Regions from separate parts of the Skermanella mucosa genome, predicted to be linked through region 1. Evidence: predicted binding sites of a transcription regulator. Region 1 holds the regulator's gene; the other holds the start of a gene.
What was found. The regulator LexA, encoded in region 1, represses DNA repair genes until DNA is damaged. The targets are predictions, from matches to a motif close to ATGTTCTANTTTGGTTC.

Region 1 (10,481 bases):
GAACCCGGACGATCTTCAACCTGATGGGCCCGCTGTCTAACCCGGCGGGCGCGAAGCGGCAGCTTCTCGGCGTCTTCTCCAAGGAATGGCTGGAGCCGATCGCCCAGGTCCTGGCCCGGCTGGGATCGGAAACCGCCTGGGTCGTCCACGGCTCCGACGGATTGGACGAACTGACCACCACCGGCGCGTCCCATGTGGCGCAGCTGAAGGACGGCGTGGTCACCCGGTTCGACATCGAGCCGGCGCAGGCCGGGCTCCTGCTGTCCAGCCCCTCCGACCTGAAGGGCGGCGACGCCGCGACCAACGCGGAGGCGCTGAACGCGGTTCTCGCCGGAGCCCACGGGGCCTATCGGGACATCGTGCTGTTGAACAGCGCCGCGGCCCTGCTGGTCGCCGGCAAAGCCCCGGATTTGGCCGGAGCGGTTGCTCTCGGACGCGACGCCATCGACAGCGGGCGCGCGCGAACGGTTCTCGACCGCCTGGTCGCCATCACCAACAGCGGAGGCTCGGCATGAGCGACGTATTGACCCGCATCTGTGCCGACAAGCGCGCCCATGTCGCGGCGAGGCGCGCGGAGCACAGCTTCGCCGAGATGGACCGCGCGGCCTTGAAGGCCGACCCGCCGCGGGGGTTCACATCCTCCCTGCGGCGGAAAATGGCTGCGGGCGACTATGGCTTGATCGCAGAGATCAAGCGAGCATCGCCCAGCAAAGGATTGATTCGGCAGGATTTCAACCCAGCCGAATTGGCGCGTGCCTATCAGGCCGGTGGGGCGGCATGCCTGTCCGTCCTGACCGATGTCCCGTACTTCCAGGGCCAGGACTCGTTCCTGGTTGAGGCCCGCGCCGCTTGCGGATTGCCTTGTCTTCGCAAGGACTTCATGCTCGATCCTTATCAAGTGGTCGAAGCCCGGGCGCTTGGTGCCGACTGCATCCTGCTGATCATGGCGGCGCTCGACGACGCGACGGCCCGGGAGCTGGCCGAGGTTGCGGCGCGCTACGGTATGGATGTCCTTCTGGAAGTCCACAACGGCGAGGAACTCGACCGGGCACTTCATCTTCCGTGTGAACTGATCGGCATCAATAACAGGAATCTCAAGACCTTGGCGGTGGATCTTGCCGTTACGGAAGAGTTGGCGGCGCGGGTCCCCGCAGACCGCCTGCTGGTCAGCGAGAGCGGTCTCTACGGACCGGATGACCTGGAGCGGATGGCCGGGGTCGGTGCCCGCTGCTTCCTGGTCGGCGAGAGCCTGATGCGTCAGGCCGATGTCACGGAGGCGACCCGGACCCTGCTGTCCCGCCGGGCCGCCGCATGACCGGCGGCTTCACCCATTTCGATGCCGAGGGGCGCGCCGTGATGGTCGACGTCTCGGATAAGGACGAGACGGAGCGCACCGCGACCGCCACCGGGTCAGTCTTCATGGAGGCGGAGACCCTGGCCCTGATCATGTCCGGCGGGCTGAAGAAAGGCGACGTGCTGTCCGTCGCGCGGCTTGCCGGCATCATGGCGGCCAAGCGGACGCCCGACCTGATCCCGCTCTGCCACCCGCTGGCGCTGACCTCGGTCAAGGTCGACCTGACCTGCGACCCCGGCCGCAGCGCGGTGGACATCACGGCGACCTGCAAGCTGAGGGGCCGCACCGGCGTCGAGATGGAGGCGCTGACGGCCGTCTCGGTCGCGGCGCTCACGGTCTACGACATGTGCAAGGCGGTGGACCGCGCCATGACCATCGGCGACGTGCGCCTGGCCCACAAGGCCGGTGGCAAGAGTGGCGAGTACGGGACGCCGCGATGATCTCCGTCGCCGAAGCACGGTCCCGCGTCCTCGCCGCCTTTTCGCCGCTGCCGGCCGAACTGGTCGGCCTGACGGAGGCGCTCGGTCGCGTGACGGCGGAGGACGTGACCGCCCGGCTGACCCAGCCGCCGGTTTCCATGTCAGCGATGGACGGCTATGCCGTGCGTTGCGCCGACGTGGCGCAGGTCCCCGCGAAGCTCCGCCGCATCGGGGAGGCTCCGGCCGGCAACGGCTTCAAGGGAAACGTGGGTCCAGGAGAGGCGGTACGCATCTTCACGGGCGCGCCGATGCCCGAGGGGGCTGATGCCGTCGTCATGCAGGAAGACACCGAGTCGGACGGCGCCACGGTCACGGTGCTTCGGCCAGCCGGTCGCCACCGGCATGTCCGGCTGGCCGGAATCGATTTCCGGCAGGGTGAAGTCGGCATACCGGCTGGACGCATGCTCACGGCGCGGGACATCGGGCTCGCCGCCGCGATGAACTGGCCCTGGCTCCGCGTCCGTCGTCGCCCCCGCGTCGCGATCCTTGCGACGGGCGACGAGATCGTGCTTCCCGGCGAGCCCCTGGGGCCGGACCAGATCGTCAGCTCGAATGCCTTCGCCCTGGCCGGTCTGGTCACGGCGTGCGGCGGCATTCCGGTCAACCTGGGTGTCGCCCTGGACACGCCGGAGTCGCTGGCCCGGCTCGTCAAGGGTGCCGAGCGGGCCGACATCCTGGTCACCTCCGGCGGGGCGTCGGCGGGCGAATATGATCTCGTGCGGGGCGTGCTGGGCGACCGCGGCATGGACCTGGATTTTTACAAGATCGCCATGCGGCCGGGAAAGCCGCTGATGTTCGGCCGGCTCGGCGACGTGCCGGTGCTCGGCCTGCCCGGCAATCCGGTATCGAGTCAGGTCTGCGCCATCCTGTTCCTGCGGCCCGCGCTTCACCGCCTGCTCGGGCTTCCGGCGGAGGAAGAATCGCGCCGCACCGCGATGCTTGGCCGCCCGGTCAAGCAGAACGACCAACGCGAAGATTATCTGAGGGCATCCCTGAGTATCGGCCCGGACGGCGAACTGGTCGCCAACCCCTTCGAATCACAGGATAGTTCCTTGCTGACGGTGCTTGCCCGGGCCGACTGCCTGGTGGTCCGCCCGCCCTTCGCACCGGCAGCATCGGCCGGCGACACTGTAGAATTTCTTTCCCTGGGCGGCGGAATCCTGAGTCTTTAGGTGACCGGACCTGCCGGACAAGGGTAAAATTGTTCAGCGAATGCTTGACGCCTTTCGCGAACCAAACTAGAACATAGAATAATGTTTTTGTTTTGTTCCGGACCGGTTGGTCCCGCGCGCAGGGGGCGTAGATGCTGACACGTAAACAATACGAGCTTCTGCTCTTCATCAACGACCGGCTGGGCGAAGGCGGGGTTTCGCCCTCGTTCGACGAGATGAAGGATGCCCTGGGTCTCAAGTCGAAGTCGGGTATCCACCGGCTGATCACGGGGTTGGAGGAACGCGGGTTCATACGCCGCCTGCCCCACCGCGCCCGCGCGCTCGAAGTTCTCCGGCTGCCGGAAGGGGCTGAAGCGGGCTCTGCTCGCCAGCAGCAGCGCACGCCCGAACGCCCAAAGTTCCAGCCCAACGTCATCAAGGGCGACTTCACCGGTGCCCTGGCCGGGCGCGAGGCCAGCAACGATGCCGAGGCCATCCAGCTTCCTCTGTACGGGCGGATCGCCGCCGGTACGCCGATCGAGGCCCTGCGCGACAACAGCGCCATGATCAACGTGCCGGCGACCATGCTGCCGCCCGGCGACCATTACGCTCTGGAAGTCGCCGGCGACAGCATGGTCGAGGCCGGCATCCTGGATGGCGACACCGTCATCATCAACCGTTGCGAGATGGCCGACAGCGGCACGATCGTGGTGGCGCTGATCGACGAGCACGAGGTGACCCTGAAGCGCCTCCGGCGCAAGGGCCAGACGGTGGCGCTTGAGCCGGCCAACCCCGCCTTCGAGACCCGCATCTTCGGTGCCGACCGGGTGCGCGTCCAGGGCCGCCTGGTGGGTCTGCTGCGTCGCTACTGAAGCAGGTCGGCAGGCCGTTGCCACGAGGGGCGGACCGGGAAGCCTTGCGAGGCTGCCCGGTCCGCCCTTTTTCGTTTACCTATAGGCTGAAATCTGGTCTGCGATGCGCCCCTCTGGGCGAGGCGACGCCTGCGAGCTTGGGATCTACAAAGGCAAGTCGGCGATCGCGCTTGGATTGCTGGCGCGCGCCGACGGGACCGTTTTCTGCTTCGATGCCTTCCAGGAGACTCCACGGGCCGAGGCCGAAGCGAATATTCTTCGGTGCTGTCCTGAACTCGGGAAAAGGCTTGTCTGCGTCGCCGGTGACCTCCGGCAGCGGAAAGAGCCCCCTGGTATGGTCAAGCGGGGCAGCCTCCGTCTCCTCCACCTTGACGCTGTCCATGACCACCCCTCAGTCCTGAACGACCTGAACAACTTCGCTCCCCTGCTCACAGGCCAAGGAGTGATCGTCCTTGATGACTGCTTCGATCCGGAGTGGCCGGGCGTTCCCACGGCCATGGCGGAATTTTGCCTGTCGCCGGAAGGCCGCCATATCCGCCCTTTCGCGGCATCACGGGCCAAGATGTACCTTTGCGCGCGCCACATGGTCCGGACGTACCAGCATTGCATCGTCATAAGCGGATTGGTCAGCAACATGTCGCTGGAGCGGGTCCTTGACGGATCGGTGCTGCGCTGTTTTACCAACTGGCCGATACCGCCCGAAACTCTGCTGCAGCAGCTTGATGCGGGTTGACAAAAAGCCCCCGGAAACCGTTGGTTTCCGGGGGCTTTTTTGGTGAGCGCGCTGGGGCTCGAACCCAGGACCTACTGATTAAAAGTCAGTTGCTCTACCAGCTGAGCTACGCGCTCTCAGGGTCGGGGCGGAACATAGGGGCCGGGACCCTTCCGGTCAACCTGCATTTACCCTGATCCAGCCCCCCGGTTCCCCCGTCAGACCTTGAGGGTCTGAACGCGCTTGGTCAGGTCGCCTGCGTCAAGCGCGAACCGCGCGGTGAGCCGTTCGGCGACCCTGGGCGAGACGAAATGCGTGATGTCGCCGCCCAGCCTGCCGATCTCCTTGACGAAGCGCGAGGAGATGAATTGATGGCGGTCGGACGCCATCAGGAAGACGGTCTCCACCTTTGGGTTCAAGCGGGCGTTCATGCCGGCCATCTGGAACTCGTATTCGAAGTCCGATACCGCCCGCAGGCCCCGGATGATCACCGAAGCGTTCATGTCCACGGCGAAGTGCATCAGCAGGCTGTCGAACGGCTTCACCTCGATCTTGGTGCCGTTCGGTTTCAGGGCCGCGATGTCTTCCTCGACCATCGCGACCCGTTCCTCGGTGGAGAAAAGAGGGCCTTTTCCGGCGTTGCGGGCGACGCCGACGATCAGGTGGTCCATCACGCGGGAAGCGCGCTGGATGATGTCCATGTGGCCGTTGGTGACCGGGTCGAATGTCCCGGGATAGACGCCGATCCGTTTGCTCATCTGCCGCTTCTTCCCCTAACCTCGGGGCGGCCTTGAACCTGCCGCACCCTGCACCCGTCATTGCTCCGCCAGTTACTCGGGCGACGCATCGTCGCCCCCGCTAACAGCGGTCTCCGCTTCCGCTTCCTCGGTCAGCCAAGCTACCGAGACGACCCGCTCGCCCTGCGCCACCCGGAACAGGGTGACGCCCTGGGTCTTGCGGCCCGCGATCCGGACATCGTGAATCGGCATTCGGATCATCTGCCCGCCATCCGTCACCAACATGACTTGATGATCATCCGTGACGGGGAAAGCCGCGACGACCGGGCCATTGCGCTCGTTCATCTCGATGTTCCAGATGCCCTGGCCGCCCCGACCGGTGACTCTGTACTCGTAGGAGGAGGTCCGTTTGCCGAATCCGCGCTCGGAGACGGTCAGGATGAACTCCTCCTTGCGCCGCATCGCCTCATAGCGCTCGGGCGACAGGGCGATATTGGTCGAAACCTCGGCGTCGGGATCGGGCGCCTCGTCGCTCGACGCCTCTTCCCCGGCCGCCCGGCGCTCGGCGTTGGCCTGGCGCAGGTAGGCGGCGCGTTCGTCGGCGTCGGCGTCGACATGGTTCAGCATCGACATGCCGATCACCTCGTCGCCGTCGGCCAGCCGGATGCCGCGGACGCCCGTGGAGGTGCGGCCGCTGAAGATCCGGATGTCGTCGACCTGGAAGCGGATGCACTTGCCGCCGCGCGTCGCCAGCAGAACGTCCTGGTCGACCGTGCCGGTCCGCACCGCGATCAGCCGCTCGCCTTCCTCTTCCAGCTTCATGGCGATCAGGCCGTTGGCCCGGATGTTGGTGAAGTCCGACAGCTTGTTGCGGCGGACGTTGCCCTTGCTGGTGGCGAAGAAGACGCACAGGTCGCCCCAGGTCGCCTCGTCCTCCGGCATGGGCATGACGGTGGAGATCGTCTCGCCGTCGACCAGCGGCAGCAGGTTGATCAGCGCCTTGCCGCGTGCCTGCGGCGTGCCGAGCGGCAGGCGCCAGACCTTCAGCTTGTAGACCATGCCGCGCGACGAGAAGAACAGCATGGGCGTGTGGGTATTGGCGACGAACAGGTCGTGGACCGTATCCTCCGCCTTCATGCTCATGCCCGAGCGGCCCTTGCCGCCGCGCCTCTGCGCCCGGTACGTGGAGACCGGGACCCGCTTGATGTAGCCGGAGTGACTGACCGTGACGACCATGTCCTCGCGCTGGATCAGGTCCTCGATGTCGGACTCGAACTCCAGCTCCATCAGGGTGGTTCGCCGCGGAGTGCCGAACCGCTCCTTCATTTCCAGCAGCTCGGTCCGCAGGATCTCCAGCAGCAGGGTGCGAGACGCCAGGACTTCGAGATAGTACGCGATCCGGTCCGTGACCTCGCGCAGGTCGCCGCCGATCTTGTCACGCTCCAGGCCGGTCAGGCGGTTCAACCGCAGTTCCAGGATGGCGCGGGCCTGGGCCTCGGACAGGCGGTAGGTCCCTTGCGGGCTGACGCCCCTGCCCGGCTCGTCGATCAGGGCGATCAACGGGGTGACGTCGCCGGCCGGCCAATCGCGGGCCATCATCTCCTCGCGCGCGACGCCGGCATCGGGCGCCCGGCGGATCAGCGCGATCATCTCGTCCAGGTTGGCGACTGCGACCGCCAAGCCGACCAGGGTATGCGCCTTCTCCCGCGCCTTGCCCAGCTCGAACTCGGTCCGGCGGGTAATGACCTGCTCGCGAAAGGCGACGAAGGCGGAGATGATGTCCTTCAAGGTCATCGTCAGCGGCCGGCCGCCGTTGAGCGCCAGCGCGTTGACGCCGAACGAGGTCTGCAGCGGCGTATAGCGGTAGAGCTGGTTCAAAACCACGTCGGCGACGGCGTCGCGCTTCAGCTCGATCACGACCCGGACGCCGTCACGGTCCGATTCGTCGCGCAGGTCGGAGATCCCCTCGATCGTCTTGTCGTGGACGACCTCGGCGATCCGCTCCATCATGCGGGCCTTGTTGACCTGGTAGGGCACCTCGTTGATCACGATGGCCCAGCGGTCCTTCCGGATCTCCTCGATCTCGGTCTTGCCGCGCATCACAATCGAGCCGCGGCCGGTATGGTAGGCCTGCCGGATGCCGGTCTTGCCCATCACCTGGGCGCCGGTCGGGAAATCCGGGCCCGGCACATGCTCCATCAGGTCTTCGATGGTGATGTCGTTGTCGTCGATATAGGCACAGCAGGCGTCTATCACTTCCCCCAGATTGTGGGGAGGGATGTTGGTCGCCATGCCGACCGCGATGCCGCCGGCGCCGTTGACCAGCAGGTTCGGAAAACGCGCGGGAAGGACGTCCGGCTCCGCCGACGATTCGTCGTAGTTGGGGTGGAAGTCGACGGTGTCCTTGTCGATGTCGTCGAGCAGGCTTTCCGCCGCCTTCGCTAGCCGCGCCTCGGTATAGCGCATGGCCGCGGGCGGGTCGCCGTCCATCGAACCGAAATTGCCCTGCCCGTCGATCAGCGGCAGGCGCATCGAGAAATCCTGGGCCATGCGGACCATGGCGTCATAGATCGCGCTGTCGCCGTGCGGGTGGTACTTACCCATCACGTCGCCGACGATACGGGCGGACTTCTTGTAAGGCTTGTTGCTGTCGTAACCGCCTTCCTTCATCGCGAACAGGATTCGGCGATGCACCGGTTTCAGGCCGTCGCGCACGTCGGGAAGGGCGCGGCTGACGATCACGCTCATGGCGTAGTCGAGATAGCTGCGCCGCATCTCCTCTTCGATGGTGACCGGCGAAATATCGGAAGGCGGAGGTGTGAGATTGGCGGTCAAAAATCGATCTCAGGTTCAGGTTAAACGATGACTGCGGGCAAGATCACCGGGCACCGCCCGACGATTTGGACACCCGTCATATATAAGGTGGGTGTACCAGTTTTTGCAGACGCTAACAATGCGTTACACCTTGGCCTGCGCTCCCGGCGAGCCTTGGGTGGAGCGAACCATAGCGCATACTCCCTCCGCAGCATATCCCGGCTTCACGCCCGCGACAGCAGGTGGAATCGGACCGACAGCACGGTGACGGAGAAGATGCTGGCGATCAGGATTCCCTCAAGCAGCCCGGCGACGCCCCGGCCGGCCCACAGCGTCAGTGCGGCGGCCAGCGGGATCATAATTCCGTAGTAGGAGAAAAAGTGCAGGACCGTCGGGACCCAGGCGTCGGCTTGGCCGCGCAGCGCGCTCGCCATGACCACCTGCCCGCCGTCCACGATCAGGATCAGCGCGCTGAAAGCGACGAGCGGCACGGTCAGGGCGAGCATTTCGGGGTCGGCCGTGAAAAGGCCGCCGATGTTTCGGGGCAGCAGCGCGAACAGCACCGCGAAGACCGCCAGGATCACCGTCGTGACGCCCAGCCCGGTCCAGCCCGCCACCATGATCTCGCGCCGGTCGCGCCGGCCGTAGGCGACTCCGACCCGAACCCCGGTGGCGGTCGCCAGACCGACGGCGGTCATGAAGGACAAGGCGACCAGGTTCAGCAGGATCGTGTAGGCGCCCAGATCGAGCGGCCCGACCATGCCGGCGAACAGGCCGAGGATGGAGAAGGCGCTGCTTTCGAGCGCGAGGCTGATCCCGGCGGCATAACCCAGCTGCCGCTGGCGCACGGCACCGCTCCACCAGCGGGTGACCCTGCGGCGGATGCCGTAGCGATCCCGGTCGGACAGATGCCAGACATAGGCCATCAGCGACAGCGCCAGCATCCAGCGTACCCCGGTGGTCGCCCAGGCAGATCCCTCCGCCCCCAGCGCCGGTATGCCCCAGGCGCCCCACACCAGGATGATGTTGAGCGGGATGTTCAGGAGGTTGGCGGCGATCATGGCGATCATGCCCGGCACCGGCCGCTTCAGCCCCTCCAGGAAGAAGGCGGTCGTGGTGTAGAGCATGGCCGCCGGGATGCCGGCCGCCAGCACGAAGAACACGCCGGCACCGCCCCTCGCCAGGTCGGGGTCCTGCCCGGTCAGCCGGAAGAAACCTTCGCCGCCCAGGCTGAGCAGTGCCGCACCGATGCCGAGCAGGAAGGCGTAAGGCAGGGAACGGCGCCAGATCGCCCCGCATTCCTCCGGCTTCTCCGCCCCGACCGAGTGGGAGGTCAGGATCAGGGTACCCAGCAGAAGCCCGATGCCTGCGGTCACCAGCATTTGCGCAGGCAGGGTCCCCAACCCCAGATAAGCCAGCTCCTGGGAGCCGTAGCGGCCCACGATCAGGATGTCGACCGCCGACATGACCATCAGTCCGGCCCGCGCGACGATCACCGGCACGGCCAGCCTCAGCAGTTCGGTGATGTGATGGCGCAAGGCGGCCCGGCGGCCCCCGCCTTCCTGATCCATGGTGATTATGATTGCGTCTCCAGCCGATACGGTGCCCAGAAAAACGGCACTTGGCGGATTCTGTCAAGTTTCCCGCAGACATGGCGGGGTTGCGGTACTACTGCACGCTGTCGTCGCGCCGCTGCCTCCGATGGCTCTACCCGCTTGATCCATGACGCCGGCGCCGCGTCGCATGGAACATCCGCCCGGACGCGGTGTTCCTTTGTCGAATGTCAATCAACTTCGGAGACGACAAAAATGACGAAGCTCAACCGTCCGGATCGCAAGGCCCGTCCGTTCATGATGGCTGCCGGCGCCCTGGCGTTGGTTACCCTGCTTGGGGCCTGCAACACGATCGAGGGCCTTGGCCGCGACACCGAGCGCGCCGGCGAGGCCGTTCAGGACAGCGCCCAGTAACGCTCGCCTGAACAGGTTTCGTGACGGAAATCCGTTGCCGGTCCGGGACTTTTCAAGAACCTGTAGGTTGATGAAAAGTACCCGGACACAGCAGGAAAATAATGAACATGCGCTTTGAGCTTACCGGCCCGCCGGGAGTGGATCCCGACCAGCCGAATACCCCGCCGCCGGAAGTGCCGCCCGAGGTGGAGCCGACTCCGGAAATTCCCCCGATGCAGGATCCGCCGCCCGACGTTCAGCCACCGACCAGGGCCTGAACCTTCCCTGTTGCGCAGGATCGCCTTCGGGCGTCAGCCAGTACGAAGATATCGCCGGCACGGGCAGTAAAGTGCGATTTGCATCCCATATGGTCTAGCTCCATATGTATAGTGCTTGGGAGGTAGTTAACGCTGCTC
Region 2 (10,481 bases), 790 kb from region 1:
GCGGCGACGATCTCCTTCACCGTCGCGACCATGGTGTCGTAGGACACCACGTCGGGCAGGTGGTCGCGCGACGGGCCGGGTCGCAGCTCCACCTGGAGGTTGAGGTTGACGCGGATCCGCTGGGGCTTGCCCCGCTCGTGCTCGTACGCGCCGATCATCGCGTCCAGCACGAGGTCACGGATGAAGACACGGGTGAGCGCCCGCTCGGCGGAGGGGCGCGCCACCGGGGCGACGACTTGTGCGAAAAGCTTGTTCATGGCGCGCTGATTTACCATTCCGCCCCCTCTAAGCCAAGCGTCGGCGATGAAACAATAAAGGGTGGATCAGCAATGCAGCTCTGCGAGAACTTTCTGGCGGAGCATGTCGATTGGCCGCTGCTCTCCGTTGCCGGTCTCGAAGTGCCAGAAAGTCCAGCCGTTGCACGCCGGAAGTCCCTGCATCGCGGCGCCCACCTGATGGATCGACCCGCAATGGTTGCCCAGATGGTTGGTGCCGATCAGCATGCCGTCGGCCCGGACATGGGCGGTATGGATGCGCCGCTGGTCGAACAGCGTCGCCCCGGGATTGAGCAGTCCGCGCTCGACCAGCCAGCCGAACGGCACGCGCGGCGCCTGTCGCTTGGTCGGGGCGTACAGCAGTTCCTTGTCCGGAGCCTCCTGCACGGCGGCGATCCGGGCGTTGGCGACCTGGGCGTACTGATGCTCGCGCTCGATGCCGATCCAGGACCGGCCCAGCCGCTTCGCCACGGCCCCGGTCGTGCCGGTGCCGAAAAACGGGTCCAGCACCACGTCGCCCGGCTCGGTCGAGGCCATGATGCAGCGGTAGAGCAGGGCTTCCGGCTTCTGGGTCGGGTGGGCCTTGTTGCCGTCGGCGTCCTTCAGCCGCTCCTGGCCGGTGCACAGCGGGAAAAGCCAGTCGCTGCGCATCTGGAGATCGTCGTTGAGGCTCTTCATCGCCTCGTAGGAGAAATGGTAGCGCGCCTCCTTGGACTTGGCGGCCCAGATCAGCGTCTCGTGCGCGTTGGTGAAGCGGCGGCCCCGGAAGTTGGGCATCGGGTTGGTCTTGCGCCAGATGATGTCGTTGAGCAGCCAGAAGCCCAGGTCCTGGAGCGCCGCGCCGACGCGGAAGATGTTGTGGTAGCTGCCGATCACCCACAGGCAGCCGTCGTCCTTCAGCGCGTGCCGGGCGCCTGCCAGCCAGTCGCGGGTGAACCGGTCGTAGGTCGCGAGGTCCGCGAACTTGTCCCAGTCCTCCTCCACCCCGTCGACGCGGGAATGGTTCGGGCGGAGCAGGTCGCCCCCCAGTTGCAGGTTATAGGGAGGGTCGGCGAACACCATGTCGACCGAGCCGGCCGGCAGGCCGTTCATGACGGTGACGCAATCGCCGACCAGGATGCGGTTCTGGTGCATGGGGATCACGGTGGAAGGCGCCTTGGCGGGGGGCCTGCGGAGGGCCTTGGGGGAGGAAAGTGCTTGACTCATTCGCGCAACATGAGTCGAGCGCGAATCCGCGTCAATCCTTATTTCTTGAACTCGGAGTCGGGACTCGCTTTCTTGGTACCCTGAGTCGCCAATGCCACCTTCACCGGACCGAAGCTGCGCCGGTGGTGGGGCGTGACTCCCAATGAAATCAGGGCCTTGCGGTGTTCCGCCGTCGGATAGCCGGCGTTTCGCTCCCAACCGTATCCGGGATGGGTCCGGGCGAGGGCGGCCATGATCCGGTCCCGTTCGACCTTGGCGACGACCGACGCGGCGGCGATCGACAGCGACGCGGCGTCGCCGCCGACGATGGTCCGCACGGGGCAGGCCAGATCCGGCGCCTTGTTGCCGTCCACCAGCGCCACGCCGGGCCGGACGCCAAGCGCCTCGACCGCCCGCTTCATGGCGAGCAGGCTCGCGCGGAGGATGTTGAGCCGGTCGATCTCGGCCACGTCGGCGATGCCGATCGCCACCGTCGCGGAGGCGCGGATCAGCGGCGCCAATTCCTCCCGCACGCCGGGCTTCAGCAGCTTGCTGTCGTTGACCAGGGCGGCCAGGGCGGGGGGCAGGCCTTCCGGCGGCAGGATCGCGGCGGCCGCCACGACCGGCCCGGCGAGCGGCCCGCGCCCGACTTCGTCCACGCCGCAGACGATGGTTCCGGTGCCGTAGCCGGCGGCGATCTCGTGAGTCAGGTCAGGCATCACGGCTTCATCGACAACGGCACCTTGTCCCGGTCGATGATTGTCCGGAAGTTTTCGCCGACCCTGTGCATATCCACGAAATCCACCCGGTAGGGCAGGTCCGACTCCTCGAACCCGTCCGCCAGGACGGTGCTTTCCCGGACCGACAGGGGGCGCCCGGCGTCGATGGCGAGGTCAAGGTCGGAACTGCGTTTCGTTCTCCCGGTCGCGCGCGAGCCGAAGACATGGACTTCGGTCTGGGCGGGTAACACCGATGCCAGGATATCCCGGACAGTCTCGAGATCCTTCGGGCGGATGTCGATCGAAGGTGTCATGGCGTCTGGTTCTGCCGTCTCTCGATCTCATTCAGAAGAAATCTGGCTTCCTTGAGGAAATCCGGAATGCCATCGAAGACATCCTGGGCTTTGAACTCATCATAGGTATGGCTGGTTGTGCCGCGCTGCTTGCGGAACATCCTCCATTCAGATAGCTCGGCTTGCAGAAGGCCCGCCTCGTAGCCGCGACGTATCAGGTCGTTGAAGCTCATTTCTTCGACGCTGGCTGGGTTGGGTTCGGTTTCCTCAAGGTAGCGCTTCAATGTCTTGTACGATAGCTCGTAAGTGAACTCGAAAGCCTGGATCGCGGCTGCCCGCAGATGCAACGCCAGTCTCGGGGTGTCCTTCGCAAGGTCGGAACGGCAGAACTCCAACGCTTCGTCGGTCTGAGCGATTGCAAGCCTGAGCGACGTGAGATCCAGTGCCATTGCTTTCCACCAATCCAAGAGCTTCTGACCGGCCGTCACTTTGCGCCATGGTCACCGCGCCTGCGGCAGAGAAGGTGCGAGATCCGGGCCATGCAAGTCAATTTCGAATGACGCGATCACAAATCAGCCCGGAGAGGTCCACCGGGGGAGGCCATGGCTTCATTCCTGCGAACAGCCGGGTCTGTCGAGAATGTTCCCTTTACGTTCCCGCCGGGCCTGTTTATCGTCGGTGCCATGGACGAGGTCACGCGCAGGGCTCTCAAGGGGCGGGGGGCGATCAGCAACGAGAGCTCGCGCTTCGAGCGGGAGCGGCGCGTGCTGGTGGACGACGGCTGGACGGCGGACGGCGGCGAGGATCCGCCGCCGGTCCGGACCACCGTCCTGGACGACCGCGCCCGCAGCGTCATCGCCCGCAACAACTCGCCGGACATCCCGTTCGAGCAGTCGGTGAATCCCTATCGCGGCTGCGAGCACGCCTGCATCTATTGCTTCGCCCGTCCGACCCACGCCTATCTGGGGCTGTCGCCGGGGCTGGATTTCGAGACGCGCCTGTTCCGCAAGCGGGACGCGGCCGAGCTGCTGGCGCGGGAGCTTCGCGCGAAATCCTATGTCTGCCGGCCGCTGGCGATCGGCGCCAACACCGACCCGTACCAGCCGATCGAGCGGGAGGAGCGCATTACCCGCTCGGTGCTGGAGGTCTGCCGGGACTTCAACCAGCCGGTCTGCATCATCACCAAGTCGGCGCTGGTGACCCGCGACCTGGACATCCTGGCCCCGATGGCGGCGAAGCGGCTGGCGAGCGTCGCGGTGTCGGTCACCACGCTCGACCGGAACCTCGCCCGCCGGATGGAGCCGCGCGCCGCGACGCCGCCCCGGCGGCTGGAGGCGATCCGGGAACTGACGGCGGCGGGCGTGCCCGTCTCCGTCCTCGCCAGCCCGATGATCCCCGCCCTCAACGACCACGAGCTGGAAGCGATCCTGGAGGCCGGCGCCGAGGCCGGGGCCGCCGGCGGCAGCTATATCCTGCTGCGGCTGCCGCTGGAGATAAAGGATCTGTTCGAGGAATGGCTGCGCGAGCACGTCCCCGACCGGGCCGACCGCGTGCTGAGCCTGATCCGGCAGGCGCGGGCCGGCGGTCTCTACCAGTCCGAGTTCGGCACCCGCATGACCGGCACCGGCCCGATCGCCGAGCTGTTGTCCCGCCGCTTCAAGCTGGCCTGCCGGCGGCTGGGCCTGGATGGCCGGCGCTGGGACCTGGACTGCGAACTGTTCAGGCCGCCGCCCGCGCGGGGGGACCAATTGCCGCTGCTGTGAGGGCTGTCGGTATGGGCCATCATTGCGGATACTTGATCATTGGGCAGTGATAGTCTGTTCCCTATAGAGGACAGCAATGGATTGATTCAAATCCGTCTGGCCCGGGAGCTCTGAGGGATCACGCATGTCCAAGATCGAAACCCGTCCATGGGACATCGTAGACAGCCTCACCAACGAGGATCGTATCGCTGCATACCTGGAAGCTGTTCTGGAGGACGGCGATCCGGAACTTGTCGCGGCAGCGCTCGGCGATATCGCGCGGGCGAAAGGCATGACGGACATAGCGCGCAGCACCGGGCTGGGGCGACAGAGCCTGTACAAGGCCCTGGCGCCGGGCGGCAATCCGGAGTTCGCAACCGTGCTGAAGGTGATCCGCTCGCTCGGATTGCGCCTCACCGTCACCGTGGACCCTGAAGGTCCAGGGACCTGACACGGTGCATTCCCGTCCTATGGAACACGACCTCCAGACCCCTCAACAGCTCCATTGTAGGTCGGCCCCGGCCGAAGGCCGAAGGCCGACGCCGACACCATGGCCGGAGCGTTGATGCAGGATGTCGGCGTTCGCCCTGCGGGCGAAGGCCGACCTACGGCGAACCGGTCAAGGCATTAGTGGGCGGTGCCGGGAACGGCCCAGGTCAAAGGCTATCACGCACCCGCCCGATCGTCGCCGGGTCGAAGAAGTCTTCGATCCGCTCCCGCACGTGGGCGACGGTGCGCGGGTCGATGCCGGCGCCGAAGGCGGTCGAACCTTCCACCTTCCAGCGGGCCATCCAGGACAGGGTGCGCAGCCAGACCAGACGGCGGGCGATGCCGAACCAGGGACGCACCGCCTCGGCCATTCCGGGCGGCACGGCTTCGCTCCAGGCGGCGTAAAACCGGCCGGTGTCTTCCGGCGACAGAACCGCCGCGACGTCCGGGTCCCAGGTGGTCGAGGTGTAGAGACTGGCGTGCGCCAGGTCGATCGCGGGAAGCCCGTCGGTCGCCTTCTCCAGGTCCACGAACCAGGCCTTTCCCTGCCCGTCGATCAGGAAGTTGCCGGGATGGGTGTCGGTGCCGACCAAGGTTATGGGGGGCTCCGGGGTCGTCGGCAGGGTGCGGACCCACGCCAGCTCGGCGTCGAGGTGGGCCAGGGTCTCCCGCGCCAGCCCGGCGCGGGCGAAGCAGGGTGCCTGACGCTCGATCACCTGTATGGTGGCGCGGATCGGGTTGGCCGTGGGTTCGGCCGGCAGGGCGTGGAGGGAGGCCAGCGCGCGGGCGATGGCCGGCATGTCGTCGGGCAGGCGGGGCGGGCGGCCGGCGATCTTCTCGACCAGAAGGGCGCCCATGGGAAGGTCCGCGCCGGGTTCCAGGACACCGATCAGCCGAGGCGTGTGGCCGCCCGGGGCGGCGCGCGTGAAGGCCGTCGCCTGGTGGCGAAGGTTGGCGGCGGGGTCGAGGCCGATCTGGCTCCAGCGCGGCACCCGGGCCAGCACGCCGTCCGGCAGGCGCAGATGCGCGTGGGCCATGCCCTTGGGCGGCAGCGGCACCGGGTCGGCGTCCAGCCCAAGCCGGCGGCGAAGCGCGGCCGGGAGATGCCGGTCAGGCATGGAGCCTTCAGGCACCGGCGGGCTTCATGTGCTCCATCAGGCGGGGCATCAGCTCCACGAGATTGCAGGGCCGGTGCCGGTTGTCGAGCTGGAACTTCAGGATGCCGTCCCAGGCGTCGCGGCAGGCGCTGGGCGAGCCGGGCAGGGCGAACAGGTAGGTCCCGCCGGTCACTCCGCCGGTCGCCCGGCTCTGGATCGTCGAGGTGCCGACCTTCTCGTAGCTGATCATGCGGAACAGCTCGCCGAAGCCGGGGATCTCCTTGTCGTAGATCGCGTGGAACGCCTCGGGCGTCACGTCCCGACCGGTCACGCCGGTGCCGCCGGTCGAGATCACCACGTCGATGCCGGGATCGGCGATCCAGGACTGGACCTGTGCGATGATCGCGGGGATGTCGTCCTTGACGATGGCGCGGGCGGCAAGACGGTGGCCGTCGGCGGTCAGGCGCTCCACCAGGGTGTTGCCCGACTTGTCGTCGGCCTCCACCCGCGTGTCCGACACGGTCAGGACCGCGATATTGACCGCGAGGAAGGGCCGGGAGTCGTCAATCTTTGCCATCGGAAGCCACCTGCTGAACTGCCTTCGGCGTGGGAACCTCGCCGTCCACAGCCATATAAACCGGCCACCGGCCGCCCGCAATGGCCTCCAGGGACGGCAGCGGCCGGCCCAGGCGCTGGCTGTAGATCCAGTAATTGGTCAGCACCTGCTCGACGAAGGTGCGCGTCTCGCGGACCGGCAGGCTCTCGATGAACAGCAGCGGGTCCTTGATCCGGGACAGTCTGCGCCGCCAGCGCTGGAGGTTCCCCGGGCCGGCGTTATAGGCGGCGACGGTCAGGATCAGGTTGTCCCCGATCCCCTTCTGGTCCATCAGATAGCGCACATAGTGCTGGCCCAGGGTCAGGTTGACTTCCGGCTCGTACAGGTCCGGCTTGCCCCGGGGGGAGTTCAGCTGGATGGAATCCAGTATGTCGGGCGTCAGCTTGTCGGCGACATAGCTGGCGGTGTTGGGCATCAGCTGCATGAGGCCCCTGGCACCGGCGCCGCTCCGCGCGTCCGGCTCGAACCGGCTTTCCTGACGCATCAGGGCGAACAGCAGCGCGCGGTCCACGGTGAAGCCTCCGCGCGGTTCCCACGGGGGCAGGGGATAGAGCGCCGAGTCGTAGGCCGTTCCGTCCGAGTCGGTCAGCACGCTGCCGAGCCGCATGGCGAGCGACGGCATCCCGGCCATGTCGGCCAGGGCGACCAGCGCCTCTTCCAGCGTCGCGTTGCCGCGCGCCTCGATGCGGCGCAGTTCCTGCTCGGCGCTCTCGCGCCGGCCGGCCTGGACCAGGGCGATGGCGCGCCGGCCGGCCGGATGCTCGGCCAGGACGCGGACGTGGCGCCGCGTCAGGATCGGCACCCGCAGGCCGGCGTCGGAGATGTTGCCGAGGGCTTGCCTGGCGATCAGGCCGTAGAAGGTCCGGGGATGCTTCGCCGCCTCGCCCAGCCATCTGGCGGCCTCGTCGGCGCGCCGGGCGCGCTGGTGAGCCCGGGCGGCCCAGTAGGCGCCGGCCGAACGGTCCCAGGGGGATGCCGAGTCGGACTGGGCGAAGGCCTGGAAGTGCCGGGCGGCCTTGTCGTCCTGCCCGATCCGCCAGGCCGCGATGCCGGCGCTCCAGCTTCCCGCGCCGGACGCGGGGGACGCCGGTTCCGGCTTGGGAGGAGCGGCCACGGCCGCCGACGCGGCGACCGTCACGGCACCGGCCGGCAGAACGGGGCCGTCCCCCGCCGCCTTGGCGGCCTGGATCGGGGCCTGGACCGCTTCTCCGCGGCGCGGGACGGCGGCCTGGAGTCCGCGGTCGGAAGCATAGGCGCCGTTCTGCCCGGCGGGGAGGGAGGCAGCCACGCCGCGCGGGGCCGGCGGCTTGCGCTCGCCCCGGGCCATGCGGCGCAGGGCCAGCTGATAGACCTTGTCGGCGCCGGCATGGTCGGCGAACCGCTCCAGCCAGCCGCGAAGCTCGTGGTAGGTGGCCTTGTAGGAGGGATGCATCAGCCGCTGGTACTCGACATGGCCGATCAGGCGCATGTCGGTCACCTGGCCGACCAGCCTGTCGGCGGCGTCCCAGTCGCCGGCATCCTGAAGCTCGAAGATCCGGCGGTAGCGCGCCGCTTCCTGCACCGTAAGCTGCGAATCGTGGGCGGTGGCGCGGGTCTGCCGGCTGGGTACGACCGGGGCCTCCACCGACCACGGGGCCGACGACTCGTCAGTTTTGTAAGCGGTATCCCGGTCGCGCGCTGAAGCCTGACCGGCACCCGGAAAAGGGGGCAGGACCAGGACGGCAAGGCACAGGAAGGCACCGCTGAGGAGGCGTGAGCGCAGGCACCGATTGGTTAAACCTGCGTTAACAGTCTTCCCGGACATGAGGGACAAATACCGGATGTTTTCCGGAGCCACAAGCTTCCTTGTGGCTCCCGGTCCCGCATACCCCCGTCATCCCGCCGGGGCGGGGGCGGCAGGCCAATGATTCCAATCCGCTAGGTCACCAGAAATTTTTTCTTGAAAGCCACCAGGTCGCGCCAGGCGTCGCGCTTCATGGCCGGCTGCCGCAGCAGGAAGGCCGGGTGGTAGGTGGGGAGGACGGGAATCGATCTGGCGCCGGCCGAGGGGGTGAACTCGAACCAGCGGCCGCGCAGCCGCATGATGCCGTCGGTCCGGTTCAGCAGGGCGCTCGCCGAGGTGCCGCCCAGCAGCATCAGCCCTTCGGGCGCCACCAGCTCCACGTGCCGCTCGACGAAGGGCAGGCAGGTCTGGATCTCGTTGGGGTTGGGCTTGCGGTTGCCGGGCGGGCGCCAGGGCAGGATGTTGGTGATGTAGACCTGGGTCCGGTCGAGCCCGATGCAGGCCAGCATCTGGTCCAGCAGCTTGCCGCTCTTGCCGACGAAGGGACGCCCCTGGCGATCCTCGTCCTCGCCCGGCGCCTCGCCGATCAGCATCAGCCGCGCCTTGGGATTGCCGTCGGCGAACACCAGGTTGGTGGCGGTCGTCTTCAGCGCGCATCCCTCGAACGCCGCCATGGCGGCGCGCAGCGCGTCGAGGTCGCCGGCTTCGGCCGCCATGGCGCGCGCCGTGGCGCCCGCCGCGGGCGTGCCGAGCAGGGGCTGCTGGACCGGGCGCGCACCGGCCGCCGGGGCCGTGCGCGGGGGCAGGGTGCGGCCGCCGGTTCCGGAACCGGCCCCCTGCCGCGCCTGTCCGGGTGCTGCGGCAGCCGGCGCCGGCGCCGCGCGCGCGACGACCTTCGTCCAGTCCGTCGGAATGTCCGCGATCGCCTCGTCCACGCCGACATCCAGGTGCCAGCGCAGCAGAGCGACGATATCGCGCATGTCAGATTCGCTCAAAACTCACCTTGGGCGGCGCTCATTCATGGTTTGACCCTAGCACCGAACCTATGTTCTTTCATCGACCCGAAACGGAAGACCGGAACTAGAGATAGGCAGCCAGAGCCGGATTCGGAGATGCCGTGGCGAGGGCATGGTCGATTGAACCGGTTCACAGGGCTGGGTAGGGGAAGGAACCATGGAACGCGAGGTAATGGAATACGATGTCGTGATCGTCGGAGCCGGGCCATCGGGCCTGAGCGCCGCGATCCGGCTGAAACAGCTCGCCGCCGAGCAGGAACACGAGGTATCGGTCTGCATCCTGGAGAAGGGCTCCGAGGTCGGCGCCCACCTGCTCTCCGGGGCGGTCCTGGAGCCGCGGGCGCTGGACGAGCTGATCCCGGACTGGAAGGACAAGGGGGCACCGCTCAATACGCCGGCCACGGAGGATTACTTCCTCCACCTGACGGAGAAGCGCTCCCGCCGGCTGAAGACGCCGCCGCAGATGAACAACCACGGCAACTATATCATCAGCCTGGGCGAGTTCGGACGCTGGCTGGCGGCCCAGGCCGAGGAGCTGGGCGTCGAGATCTATCCCGGATTCGCCGCCGCCGAGGTGCTGTACCGCGAGGACGGCTCGGTCAAGGGTGTGGCGACCGGCGACATGGGGATCGGCAAGGACGGCGAGAAGACCGACGCCTACACGCCGGGCATGGAGCTGCACGCCCGCCAGACCCTGTTCGCCGAGGGCTGCCGCGGCTCGCTGGCCAAGGGGCTGATGGAGCGCTTCGAGCTGCGCCGGGACTGCGACCCGCAGACCTACGGCATCGGCATCAAGGAGCTGTGGGAGATCGACCCGGCGAAGCACAAGGCCGGGCTGGTGGTCCACACCATCGGCTGGCCGATGGACGAGAAGACCTACGGCGGCTCGTGGATGTACCACATGGCCGACAACCAGGTCTCCATCGGCTTCGTCATCGGGCTGGACTACGAGAACCCTCATCTGTCGCCGTTCGACGAGTTCCAGCGCTTCAAGCTGCACCCCGACATCCGCAAGTACCTGGAGGGCGGGCGGCGGATCTCCTACGGCGCCCGGGCGCTCAGCGAGGGGGGCTTCCAGTCGATCCCGAAGCTGACCTTCCCAGGCGGCTGCCTGATCGGCGACAGCGCCGGGTTCCTGAACGTGCCGAAGATCAAGGGCAACCACACCGCCATGAAGAGCGGCATGGTGTGCGCCGAGGCGGTGTTCGACCTGCTGAGGTCCGAGGCCGGCGAGGTCGAGGCGGCGGCATATCCGGAGCGGCTGAA

Region 2: JL100_RS08655 (PA0069 family radical SAM protein) is a predicted target of LexA. The motif match lies at 3,112-3,128, and genes of this name have one in related genera.

What each region holds. Positions count from the first base shown of each region.
Region 1 covers NZ_CP086106.1:2,704,769-2,715,249, forward strand. The annotation lists gene trpD (anthranilate phosphoribosyltransferase) at 1-515, shown strand, start outside; gene trpC (indole-3-glycerol phosphate synthase TrpC) at 512-1,315, shown strand; gene moaC (cyclic pyranopterin monophosphate synthase MoaC) at 1,312-1,794, shown strand; gene JL100_RS12310 (molybdopterin molybdotransferase MoeA) at 1,791-3,005, shown strand; gene lexA (transcriptional repressor LexA) at 3,137-3,856, shown strand; partial or broken gene JL100_RS36810 (class I SAM-dependent methyltransferase) at 3,960-4,259, shown strand; gene JL100_RS36525 (hypothetical protein) at 4,299-4,589, shown strand; tRNA gene JL100_RS12325 (tRNA-Lys) at 4,630-4,705, opposite strand; gene coaD (pantetheine-phosphate adenylyltransferase) at 4,787-5,326, opposite strand; gene gyrA (DNA gyrase subunit A) at 5,399-8,080, opposite strand; gene JL100_RS12340 (MATE family efflux transporter) at 8,344-9,690, opposite strand; gene JL100_RS12345 (entericidin A/B family lipoprotein) at 9,928-10,086, shown strand; gene JL100_RS12350 (hypothetical protein) at 10,194-10,343, shown strand.
Region 2 covers NZ_CP086106.1:1,910,141-1,920,621, forward strand. The annotation lists gene folB (dihydroneopterin aldolase) at 1-257, opposite strand, end outside; gene JL100_RS08635 (site-specific DNA-methyltransferase) at 324-1,409, opposite strand; gene JL100_RS08640 (ribonuclease HII) at 1,520-2,179, opposite strand; gene JL100_RS08645 (nucleotidyltransferase family protein) at 2,179-2,493, opposite strand; gene JL100_RS08650 (HI0074 family nucleotidyltransferase substrate-binding subunit) at 2,490-2,921, opposite strand; gene JL100_RS08655 (PA0069 family radical SAM protein) at 3,156-4,235, shown strand; gene JL100_RS08660 (addiction module antidote protein) at 4,360-4,665, shown strand; gene JL100_RS08665 (aminoglycoside phosphotransferase family protein) at 4,871-5,821, opposite strand; gene moaB (molybdenum cofactor biosynthesis protein B) at 5,829-6,377, opposite strand; gene JL100_RS08675 (lytic transglycosylase domain-containing protein) at 6,364-8,040, opposite strand; gene JL100_RS08680 (uracil-DNA glycosylase) at 8,334-9,179, opposite strand; gene JL100_RS08685 (electron transfer flavoprotein-ubiquinone oxidoreductase) at 9,373-10,481, shown strand, end outside.